DNA from 4 places in the Paenibacillus wenxiniae genome. Region 2 is predicted to be linked to each of the others. Evidence: riboswitches for the same ligand, from Rfam matches in the RefSeq annotation. Region 2 holds a riboswitch; each other region holds the start of a gene.

Region 1 (3,051 bases), on a different contig from region 2:
CCCGATATCCTCCGCTGCATCACGATCACTACACCATTTCCTCTTGATGGCGCAACATAAACAAAAAAACGTCAAACCGGCATGGAGCCAGCTTGGCGTTTTCATTTTCAGCCTTCCAACGGTGCTTGTGGAAAGCAATTCTCATTCAAATCGCGAGACAGTTTTCTATTTTTAAGCTGTTTATGATACAGATAGGAATCCATAATCCGATCGAGTTGTTCGGATTGATCGATCACGCGGTGGTCACAAATGCCATGCTCGGCAGCCATCTGATTCAAAATACGACGCTCCTGCTCGATTTGTTGTTCCATCTTTCTCAAATCCAAGGAAACCACCTCCCGTCGATTATCCCTTCCGGCATCCATCATCCGCACTGACCAGCAGCGTTCTACTGCTATGGAGGAGACTCCGTCTGGAAACGGTATGTCACCTTGTCGTATGATCGCTCATACGTAAATAGGATGCTACGCACTGCTATAAAAACACCGTTGATTATATCCTATTATTCATAGGATGAACCACATGCTTAATAACTAAAATTTGTAGCTTTATATTCGTTATACCTTAATTTTACAAGCCGTTTCAAGTTCCTACAGTCCCTATTTTATCCTGATAATGGAAGCAAAAACTGACAAAAAATACGCTTCTTCCCCTCCCTATGTACACGTAAATATTACAAAATTCGATAACGAATAAACGTGTTTTCTAGCTCTTCTCAGTCAAGGCGCGCAAAAAGCGGACTCCAGCAATTGTGCCTGAGTCCGCTTATGGTTCGTTCCAAAGCGCTGAATAGCGCTAATTTTGTCGGATAAATACGCGTTACATGTCGGCGATTATGCTTCCCATGTTTGACGATTACCGTCCTGATCGATGTATTCAATCGTTTGCGGTGTAATATCCAGTACGACATAGTCCGGATCATCCGGGCCATCCAGCCACTTTTTGAACTCGTCTTTCCAGACGCGCTCTTTCAGTTCGCTGTCACTGGACACTTTGCAAGTCGCTTCAATCTGTACAACTTCGTTGTTGCCGCCCTTTTCATAGCCAAGCAGCAAGTAGCAGTTCGGGTTCTGCTCCAACTCTTCTACTTTATGTGTTTTGCGATCTGTCGCCAGATGGATCTGTAATCCATCATTATATATTGCCATATAGCGGACACGTGGCTTGTTGTTCTCCACTGTGCCAAATGAGCAAAACGGATTGTTCGATAGGGCTTTGATGATTGCTTGTTCTGTAGTTGCTGTACTCATAATCAAGCTCCTTTCACAATTCACATCGAAATAGGTTCGTCTAAGTTCCATGTTTCGCGTCAGACGCGTTCATGTCTCCACTCGTTACATACCCGCTCTGTTGCATGCTGAACCGCATCCCCCTGCTACGATCCTGCTGGACAGGTCGTTCATGCTCGTCTATAATTACACCTAGAAAAAGCGCATAACGTGTGGGGAGCTGGAGGAGTTCGGCTGAGAGTGTATTCGATTAATACTGACCCTTATACCTGATCTGGATAATGCCAGCGTAGGAAGCTACACATGCCATGTATGTAAGCTCATATATGCACCTATGTCGTCCCGGGTCCGGGGCGCTTTTTTATTTTATACAGGTTAGTAGACGAAGGGAGAAATAACAGCAATGAGAAAACTTGGAACGATGCTGGGCACGCTGCTGCTCGTAAGCGCCTTACTCATCATGACCGCATGTGGACAAAAGGAAGGGACGACTTCCCAAACCGCGTCTAATGGCAGCACACCCGCGCTTAAAGATGTACAGGTGGTGCTGGATTGGACACCAAATACGAACCATACCGGACTGTATGTCGCTCAGCAAATGGGTTATTACAAAGATGCCGGACTGAACGTCGAGATTATCCAACCGGGTCAGAGCGGCGCGGATACGCTCGTTGCTTCCGGTAAAGTGCCATTCGGCATCAGCTATCAGGAAAGCGTAACGCAAGCACGTGTACAGGGTGTCCCACTCGTATCGATTGCAGCAATCATTCAACATAATACATCCGGCTTTGCCGCACCGGTTGATCGCGGCATCAAAACACCGAAAGACATGGAAGGCAAATCCTACGGCGCATGGGGTTCTCCGGTAGAAGAAGCGGTCATGAAGTCGATTATGGATACCGATGGCGGCGATGTGAGCAAAGTGAAAAGCGTCAATATCGGCGATGCCGACTATTTTACAGCTGTAAAAAAAGGCATTGATTTTGCATGGATCTACTACGGCTGGACTGGAATCGAAGCGAAACTACGCGGCGAACCGCTCGATATGCTGTACGTCAAAGATTACTCACCAAGTCTGGATTACTACACACCGGTCATCACTACCAATGAACAACAAATTCAAAAAGACCCCGAACTGGTCAAAGCTTTTATGAGCGCAACCGCTAAAGGCTACGAATACGCGATTGCCAATCCCGACAAAGCAGCCGATATCCTGATCAAAGCCGTACCTGATCTCGATCCTAAACTCGTCAAAGCAAGCCAGGAATGGCTATCCCCACGCTATCAAGACGACGCTTCCCAGTGGGGACTGCAAAAAGAGCAGGTATGGAAAGGCTACGCCGACTGGATGTACAAACAGAAACTACTCGAACAACCACTCGACGCTAGCAAAGCCTTTACCAACGAGTTCTTGCCAGCACCGCAAACAAGTAAATGATTGCTGCTAACGTAATTGATTTGAAAGTGCTTGATTTCATGGATGTCGCTTTGTGACTTCAATGTTGCTTCGTTGCCTTGATATTACTTCGTTGCTTTAAGCGTGCTTCCTTGCCTTGATATCACTTCATTGTTTTGAGCGTGCTTTCTTCCCTTGATATCGCTTCATTGTTTTAGCTTTGATATTGCTTCGATCGCGCATCAGAGCGTTAATGAGAAGTGACTTTCATTTTACTGGAGAAGTAGCCTTTATCTTATTAAGGTAGAGTTTAGGAATAAGGTGAGATTTAGGATGAAATTGCGTGGCACGGAATAAATTACAATCAGTGATGAAGCATATGATTTTTTATAAAGTATTTTTTAAAGTAACATGCGTTACGGCTAT
Region 2 (3,051 bases):
TTATTTGTCTGTATACATAAAATGCTATGGGGTAAACATATCGTTCATCCCATAGCATCTCATCTAATCATGATATATAGTCCTGTTATTTTACTATACCTAATTTAATATGAGGACGTTTTATTTAAATCAATCAACTATTCCTTTTTACAGTCATATTTTATATATTAAACGATGATCTTCATACACTATCGTCCCAACCAAACGACTGCTACCTTTTCACTCATAAACCCCATTCATCGTCCCTTGCCGCACCCGATAGCTCTCCGCCATCTGCTCCATTCCAGCCTCGATTGCCTGTTCAGGCGTAATCCCGTCCTGTTCTGCCAGTTCACGAATATCCTGTGTGATCTTCATGCTGCAAAATTTCGGTCCACACATCGAGCAGAAGTGTGCGGATTTGGCGCCTTCCGCAGGCAATGTTTCATCGTGATAACTCAGCGCGCGCTCCGGATCAAGTGACAGATGGAATTGATCACGCCAGCGGAATTCAAAGCGTGCGCGAGACAGGGCATCATCGCGGTAGCGGGCGCGTGGATGACCTTTAGCGAGATCGGCGGCATGAGCGGCGATTTTATAAGTGATAACCCCTTCTTTTACATCGTCACGATTCGGCAAGCCGAGATGCTCTTTGGGCGTGACATAGCAGAGCATTGCCGTACCCATCGAACCGATCATTGCTGCACCAATGGCGCTTGTAATATGATCATAGCCAGGCGCGATATCAGTCGTCAGCGGACCAAGCGTATAAAAGGGCGCTTCCTTACACACATCCAACTGGCGATCCATATTTTCCTGTATAAGATGCATCGGTACATGACCGGGACCTTCGACCATGACCTGCACATCATGCTGCCAGGCGATTTGTGTCAACTCCCCCAGTGTATCCAGCTCGGCAAATTGGGCGGCATCGTTGGCGTCTGCAATCGAACCAGGACGCAGTCCATCTCCGAGCGAAAAGCTAATATCGTACGCCTTCATAATCTCGCAAATGTCTGCAAAATGAGTATAGAGGAAGTTTTCCTGATGATGAGCCAGACACCATGCCGCCATAATGGAACCACCGCGACTAACGATACCGGTTACGCGCTTAGCTGTAAGCGGAATGTAACGTAGCAACACGCCTGCATGAATCGTAAAATAATCTACACCTTGCTCTGCCTGCTCAATTAACGTATCTCGATACACGTCCCAGCTTAATTCCTCAGCACGACCACCGACTTTTTCTAATGCCTGGTAAATCGGTACAGTCCCAACAGGTACAGGTGAATTGCGAATAATCCATTCACGCGTCGTATGAATATTTTTGCCGGTGGACAAATCCATAATCGTATCGGCACCCCAGCGTGTTGCCCAGGTCATTTTTTCGACTTCTTGCTCAATGGAGGAAGCAACTGCCGAATTGCCGATATTCGCATTGATTTTCACATGAAAACGGCGTCCAATAATCATCGGTTCTAGTTCAGGATGGTTAATATTAGCCGGGATAATCGCGCGTCCGGCTGCAACTTCGGCACGTATGGTTTCCGATTCCATTCCTTCACGAATAGCGATAAACTCCATTTCCGGCGTTATGATACCACGACGGGCATAATGAAGCTGGGTTACATTCTGTCCTGCTTTTGCCTGTAACGGCCTGCGCCCGTAATGGGGAAACGGCTCAGCACCCTGCTGATCGACCTTATCCTGATTGGAAAAGCCATTATCCTCTGGACGTGTCATACGTCCATTCGTATATTCGCAATCGTTACGTTCCACAATCCAGCTTGCACGTAAAGCGGGTAAGCCTTTACGAATATCAATCATTGCTTCTTCATCGGTATAGGGACCGCTCGTATCGTACACACGCAGCGGCTCATTTGCCGTTTCTACACCGCGTATGTCAGTGGGGGAAAGGGCAATTTCGCGTTCAGGCACCTGAATGTCAGGGCGCGAACCTATCGTGTACACTTTACGGCTGCCAGGCAATGGGGTGGTCAAAATCGTCATTTTCTAAATCCTCCTACAGTATATGGATAGCATCCATCGGAGACTGCGAGGCAGGGAGCATGAGAGGACAGACGTCATTTGTATAGGTACAATAAGCCAGATGATCTGTATCATCGCTTCTATGTTCACCGCAGACGTCAAAAAGCCGCCTCCGGCGAACGGAAGCGGCAATACGATCACAGGCAAACAAAGCCAGTCATCATTGCACCACTTTCCTACGCTGGCATGACCCAGATCAGGTTCAAAGGGACAAAAGCAATGCTTTATCTCAGCCTATACAGGCGCCCCCAGTGGATGTCTCGCTACACACTATACGATGATGAAGCGCATTCTGTCAACTTTTTCCAGAGTATGCCGCATCATATCGTGTAAAGTAGGTGTTTAATAGCTTGTTAATTTAATGCAGGTATATTAAATAAGACGTTCGTTTAAAATAACGATGACGTCATAGTCATGTATTCATTATTCTGTAATATAAGCCCCAAGCAATCTTGTCGTATTGATCACCGCATCACTATGCGTACGCTCCATCGCATGCGACGCATGCACCTCCGGCCCGATCAATGCCGCACGGATGTTATTGCCAGCCGACAATGCTGCTGATGCATCCGAACCATAATGCGGATACACATCAAGCACAAACGGAATCCCTTCACGTTTAGCCAGCTCTGCCAGCTTGCCGGTCATTTCATACTTGACGGTACTGGAAGACTATTTAGAGGAATTCCCAGGCGTTGTACTAGCCGTATCCCATGATCGCTATTTCCTGGATCGCACCTGTGAGAAAATATTCGCGCTTGAAGGCGGCGGTGTCGTTAGCATTCATGCGGGTAACTATAGCGAGTATGAGGAGCGTACAGGCGGACAATCGATGAAGTCGGGTTTAGCCGCTGAAGGTAAAGGAGCAGCACAGCCCAAAGCAGCCAGCAGCACACCAGCGGCTAATAGCAACGTTGGCGTTGATGCCAGTGAATCCGCAGGCGAAGCCAATAAACGCAGCTCATCCCGCGATAAGCTCAAGTTCAGCTATAAGGAACAACGCGAATACGAGCAGATCGACAG
Region 3 (3,051 bases), on a different contig from region 2:
ATGCCCAGTCCATCCTCAATCGCAGCGTGCACAAATGCTTTGGCAGTTTGCACAGCGGTGAGCAGATCGTTATGTTTCGCCAATTCAGCTGTGATCGCAGCCGAGTAAGTACAGCCTGTTCCGTGCGTGTGCGGCGTATGGATACGTGGCCCTTCTACATAGTGAAAGCTGCGTCCGTCGTACAGTACATCGATCGCCTGTGCGGTAGAGGTATCGTGACCGCCTTTGATCACAACTGCACGCGCGCCCATATCGATCAGCTGGCTTGCTGCTTGTTCGCGTTCAGCCAGCGTGCGAATCGGTCTGCCGATCAGTAACTCTGCTTCAGGTACATTGGGTGTGATGACTGCTGCTAATGGAAGCAACTCCTGAATAAGCGCCTGTACCGCTTGTTCTTGCAGCAGCACCGAACCGCCTTTGGCTACCATCACCGGATCGATCACCAGTGTCGTCCAGCCATAGGCTTGTACCGCTTGCGCCACTTCGCGAATAATCTCGGCGCTAAACAGCATGCCTGTTTTAACCGCAACAGGCTGTAGATCATCTCCAATCGAATGCAGCTGCTGGACAATACCTGCCATTTCGACCGGATAGACACCCTGTACGCCTGCTGTATTTTGCGCGGTAATTGCTGTAATGACAGACATACCATATACGCCCAGCTCCTGAAATGTTTTCAAATCCGCTTGAATGCCTGCTCCGCCTCCACTATCTGAGCCGGCAATCGTTAATGCTTGTGGGATATGCATCATCTTTCGCTCCTTTGCCATTTGCTATTGTCTATTGTCAATCCAATCGTGAACATGGATCATGGGTCGCCTCAATGCTTCGTTTCATGTGCCGAATCCAGATGTCGCTGAATAAGACAATGCCCATCCACCTGCTCCGGTGTAACCATAGATAATCGATTCAAAAATGCCATTTGAAAACTGCCTGTTCCCTGTCCACCCGCATCGATAGCCGCCAGCTCAGCAGCAAGTCCGTAACACGCTACCGCCTCGGTTACCGCTTTCAGACGTTGCTCGGTATCGTTCACCACCGCAGCAAAGGCAGCAACGACAGAACTGAGCAGGCAGCCCGCACCTGTAACTTGAGTAAGCAGCGCATGTCCGTTACTGACGGTATTCACCTGCACGCCATCGGTCACGATATCCTGTTCGCCTGTAATGACAACAATACAGCCAAGCTTGCGTGCCGCTCGCAAAGCAAGTTCCTTCCGATCTCCGGTTCCTCCGCCAGCATCTACGCCTTTGATCTGCCAGTTCTCGCCGATCACATGCGCAATCTCTGCCACATTGCCTCGTAAAATATCCACTTTCACCTCAGCGACGATCTCATGCGCGGAAGCGGTACGATACGAGGTCGCCCCTGCACCGACCGGATCAAATACAACCGGTACACCTGCACGATTCGCCGCCTTCCCTGCTAGCTTGATCGACTGTACCGTATACGGGTCAAGCGTTCCCATATTCAGCATGACCGCGCCTGCCATCGCCGCTACATCCTCGACTTCTTCATGCGCAAACGCCATAAATGGCGAAGCTCCCAGCGCAAGCAATCCATTCGCGGTAAAATTCGTAACGACCACGTTCGTAATATTGTGTATAAGCGGATTCACGCTACGTACTTGCTGTAAAAATGACATTTCATTCGCCTCCCAGATATCATTTTGATTCTTCCTCGTTGTCCCTGAACAGGTATACGGCTACTGCTATGCCAGCTCTAGCTGTCTCAGCTTAGCAGTTTTTACATCGTCAACAGTCTTTACAGGGCTAGGGCTAGCGGTCTGTGTATCACTAGCAGTCTGTACATCCCCAGTATGCTGACTTTCCGCTATACCACCGATACCCGCTTTACCTGGCAATTTGCTACCTCACAACCCCATATACAACAAAAAACCCACCGATCTCCCGTGAGAGAAAGGTGGGTCATATCCGTTCACTTATTGTTGAGGAAACCCTTACAGTCTGAGTCCGCCTCATAAGTTGAAATGAATAGTCATCTTCCACTTCCCTCCGCTGGTATGATCCAGATCAGGTTCCAAGGGTCCGAATATCGTATCCGTCTCAGCCATCAAGGCTCCCCTAGTGAAATTGCTGCCACGCTATGCTGCTTTGTAACGCATAGTCGGCTCGTTCGTTATGCAGATGTACGTTATAGCGATATCGTACAATATCGCTAATGTGTAGCAGCTACTATTTGCTGTATAGATCTAGCATGACAGGCATACGCCTATGCTGCTAATGTTTCTTTACCATACCACGGGCATCGTACTTTGGCAAAGTGTACAGTATTTTGCCTATTTTAGGTATGCGTTATCGTGCGGTGACTTCTAATATGGATCATACACATGCAGCGACCTTTTTCATCAGCTGGGCTAGACCGTTGAGTATCGCACAAGATCATGTGATGTTAGATCGTTCATTGCTATCATAAGATCATACAGTCATAAGATCATCTAATACTGCGCTAAACCTTCCAGTACTAGATGATATCATTCAGTACGATATCATTCAGTACTGCGCTAGATCATCCAATGCTGCCACTGCGTCTGTGCAGCGGAACGCTCTGACAACCATTTGCATGTATGCTCCAACAACTCGCGGCGATGGGGTCCTGACGAATACGTGTGATCTGCCTGGAAAATAATCTCTTTGTCACAACGACCTTCGCTCCGTGTCCACAATTCCTTTTGATATAAAAAGGCATAGTCAACTGGAATCACATCGTCTCCCGTTCCGTGAATCACAAGCACATCGCCTTGAAAACGGCGTACTTCCTGAAACGGCTGGAAATGACCGAGCGATTCAAAATACTCCGGTGCAAAGCCATAACCGAGAAAATCAGCTTCGCCTTCCAATACCGCCTGGTCATACGTTTCTCTGCCAACAATTTTGACGATATCATTAAATGGATGACCGACCGGCGACCATAACACCAGATGGTTCACACGTCGATCACGTACCGCAGTCAAAATAGCGACAGCTCCGCCCAGACTATGTCCAAGTAAGGTGACCCGAGTCGGATCAATATCATTGCAATTCATTACAT
Region 4 (3,051 bases), on a different contig from region 2:
AAAAAGTACCTCCGGCTCTAACGCAAGCAAACACGCCAGTGCCAGCCGTTGCTTCATCCCGCCGGATAATGTCTCAATCGGCGTATGACGCGGAATACGCAATCCAACCTGCTCCATCGCCCGGTCGATAAGTGGCTCCATCTCTTCACGCGGCACGGAACGATTTTCCAAACTAAAGGCGATCTCCTCATCGACATGCAACATGCAAAATTGCGTATCCGGGTCCTGAAACATCACACCACAGGCAGGCTGACGATACACCTCCCCTTCCAGCTCCGCTTCCATATGCTCAGGAATAATTCCGGCGAGCACCGATAATAACGTCGACTTGCCGCTGCCACTTGGTCCGAGAATGAGCACCTTTTCCCCCTGACGAATATGGACGTTCAATCCATGCAGTACCGGTCGCTCCTGACTGTAAAAGCGTACCGATAATCCATCACAGCCGAGATACTTTGCCTTATGAACCGGTTGGAAGACCATTGCCTGTTCCTCTTCTGCGACGCGACTTCATCATTTCATACGAATTTAGCACACCGGTACGCGCCAGCGCTTCAACTACAATCTTGGCAAGCAGTCCGCCCAGCAGGATGCCACTCACGACCTGAATGCCGAGCGTCAGCCAGAACATCGTCATCGTGTAATAGCCCATTCCATTCGCAATCACGCTGTAAATCATACTGCCAACCGCAGCCAATGCGCCGGATAACATCAGCGTCCACACATTAAAGCGACGATAGCCAAAAATCGCAAATGCCAGCTCTGCCCCCAGTCCTTGAAATACCCCGATCAGCAGCGCCGACAAACCAAAATGACTCCCGGTCAGCATCTCAACCGCTGCCGCTGCCACTTCAGCAATAAGCGCGGCTCCCGGCTTGCGGATAATATACGCCACAATCGGACTGGCAATGACCCAGATACCAAACATAAAGCCTGCTCCTACCGGCCCAACGAGCGCAGAGATCGGAATCCATAGTGTAGACCAGCCCAGATATACTACCCCACATGCCACAGACAAAATGACCGCGAGCACGACCTCCTTCATATTCCACGTCCGGCTCATGCGCGTGTCACCTCCACCGCATCATGCTCATTCAGCGGCACCGGCCAATCTTCCAGCGTGTACGCCATATCCCAGAACAGATATTCATACTGGCAGCTCAAAATAAAATGGCGCTTCATCCGCTCCCGATGCTCTAGTGTTGTACGCGCTGCAATTTCATCCAATCGCTGGCAAAAGCGCTCGGTAATCGTATCGGTGCGATTACCATAAAAGTCGATCCACTCGTAAAATGGATGCGTGGCATCTGGCTTCACTTCATCCAGCAGACGCTTGCCAATTTCCCAGTATGTCCACGGGCAGGGTAGCAATACCGCCAAAATATCACCCAGATCGCCTTCCTGTGCTGCGGTGAGCATATGCCGAATATAGTTGTGCGCCGACGGTGCCAGCGGATAACCTTGCAATTGCTCGTAGGGTACACCTGCTATCTCACAAAAGTTATTGTGCGGATGAATCTCGCTATGCAGTACAAAGCCAATCTGCTCATTAAACATCGCCATATCGTCACGATGCTGGCATTTGGCAATCGCCGTACCATAAATGCGCATAAATGCATTTAAATATTCAAAATCCTGCTTCACATAATGTACTAACTGCTCCGGCTTTAACGTCCCTTCCGCAATCCCACGTACAAAAGGATGGGCATAAATCGCCTCAAATACCGGATCGGCTGCCTGTCTAATTTCTTTTGAAAAACTCATCATTTCCTCGCTCCTTTTCAAGTAAAAGTAATCGGAAAGAGCCTCCCTGAGCTAGTAGCGTACGATATTTTGCTGTGCAAAAATCCTTTTCATCGCATCACGTGTTAGGAGACCGCTAACACTAGATCAGTGCGATATTTTGCTGCGCAAAAATCCTTTTCATTGCACCTCGTGTTAGTAGATCGCTAACACTAGTAGCGTACGATATTTTGCTGCGCAAAAATCCTTTTTCATTGCACCCCGTGTTAGGAGATCGCTAACACTAGATCATACAATGTTTTGCGACGCAAAAAAGCCGCTCCATATGGAGCGGCAGTATAAACGGCATAGATGATCCTATCCCTGCACGGTCTCCACTTTCCTACGCTAGTACGAACTAGATCAGGTTCCAAGGGTCCGAGGCAATCTCGTCTCAGCCAGTATATGGCTCCCCTAGTGGTCTTTCTCGTATAAGTCCTGCATCTCCCCTAACGAAGCGGATGACAGCAGAGCTGTTTGATTGCTTTTTACTCTACACAGCACGATTACGTCTGTCAAGCAGATCAACGACCGAGCAGGTGAGAAACGGCTTATTTTATAAACATATACGTGTCTTTCGGATACTTGCTCCACTCATACGATAAGTTAAACTGATTGGAACCATACCCGATACCGTCTTTACGTAAAATGGTTCCGCCGTTAGACAGGATTGGATTTTTTGAATTCGGATCACCGAGCACATCCAGCACGGTGTTGCCTCGCTTCAGAACAATACCTGTAATATTGTAATCGGCTGTTGAAGCGAACATCACCTCGTCATTATAATAAGACGCAGACGTAATATCAAAGAAATCGTAAAAGTTCGAATTTAGCACAATATAGTTCATTCCTTGTGAACTACCGTCGTACAGGAGCGGAAGATTAAAGCTGCTGATCGTATTGGTGTTTTTCGTCCACTTATAAAACGTCAGGCTGTAATCTTTATTTTTGCTTGCAGCCGAGCTTGTATTCATCAATAGCACCGTACGTCCATTTGAACCTTCTACATATTGCGAGAAATACATATCCTTCGTCGTTACCGGGTCCTGCTTCACTGCGAATACGACAGCTCGTCCATCTGCACCGATTACCCATTGCAGCACAGGCAGTGAGGTCAATGACAGTGACGTATTGTTCAGAGGCGTTGGGCCTGTAAAGGTAGAATCGGCTGTACCCATATACATCGTGAAGGAATTCTGTCCTGGGAACAGATCAGACAGATCATAATTCACGGAATTCATACCATATTTCATATTCACGGTAATGATA

Evidence for each region. Region 2 has a riboswitch for thiamine pyrophosphate ahead of thiC (phosphomethylpyrimidine synthase ThiC). Riboswitches for the same ligand answer to the same signal wherever they lie in the genome.
Region 1: linked by a shared signal. The riboswitch ahead of AAHF22_RS07355 (ABC transporter substrate-binding protein) and the one ahead of thiC (phosphomethylpyrimidine synthase ThiC) in region 2 are both predicted to bind thiamine pyrophosphate.
Region 3: linked by a shared signal. The riboswitch ahead of thiM (hydroxyethylthiazole kinase) and the one ahead of thiC (phosphomethylpyrimidine synthase ThiC) in region 2 are both predicted to bind thiamine pyrophosphate.
Region 4: linked by a shared signal. The riboswitch ahead of tenA (thiaminase II) and the one ahead of thiC (phosphomethylpyrimidine synthase ThiC) in region 2 are both predicted to bind thiamine pyrophosphate.

Annotation. Positions count from the first base shown of each region.
Region 1 is NZ_JBCGUH010000003.1:307,036-310,086, forward strand. Features, by position in the region: gene AAHF22_RS07345 (Spo0E family sporulation regulatory protein-aspartic acid phosphatase) at 108-326, opposite strand; gene AAHF22_RS07350 (pyridoxamine 5'-phosphate oxidase family protein) at 834-1,250, opposite strand; TPP riboswitch at 1,433-1,544, shown strand; gene AAHF22_RS07355 (ABC transporter substrate-binding protein) at 1,633-2,667, shown strand.
Region 2 is NZ_JBCGUH010000001.1:486,606-489,656, reverse strand. Features, by position in the region: gene thiC (phosphomethylpyrimidine synthase ThiC) at 220-1,989, opposite strand; TPP riboswitch at 2,185-2,288, opposite strand; partial or broken gene AAHF22_RS02095 (M42 family metallopeptidase) at 2,452-2,700, opposite strand; partial or broken gene AAHF22_RS02090 (ABC transporter ATP-binding protein) at 2,675-3,051, shown strand, end outside.
Region 3 is NZ_JBCGUH010000009.1:93,288-96,338, reverse strand. Features, by position in the region: gene thiD (bifunctional hydroxymethylpyrimidine kinase/phosphomethylpyrimidine kinase) at 1-749, opposite strand, end outside; gene thiM (hydroxyethylthiazole kinase) at 821-1,645, opposite strand; TPP riboswitch at 1,994-2,096, opposite strand; gene AAHF22_RS16540 (alpha/beta hydrolase) at 2,525-3,051, opposite strand, start outside.
Region 4 is NZ_JBCGUH010000003.1:458,047-461,097, forward strand. Features, by position in the region: gene AAHF22_RS07940 (ABC transporter ATP-binding protein) at 1-483, opposite strand, end outside; gene AAHF22_RS07945 (ECF transporter S component) at 461-1,063, opposite strand; gene tenA (thiaminase II) at 1,060-1,764, opposite strand; TPP riboswitch at 2,106-2,208, opposite strand; gene AAHF22_RS07955 (S-layer homology domain-containing protein) at 2,334-3,051, opposite strand, start outside.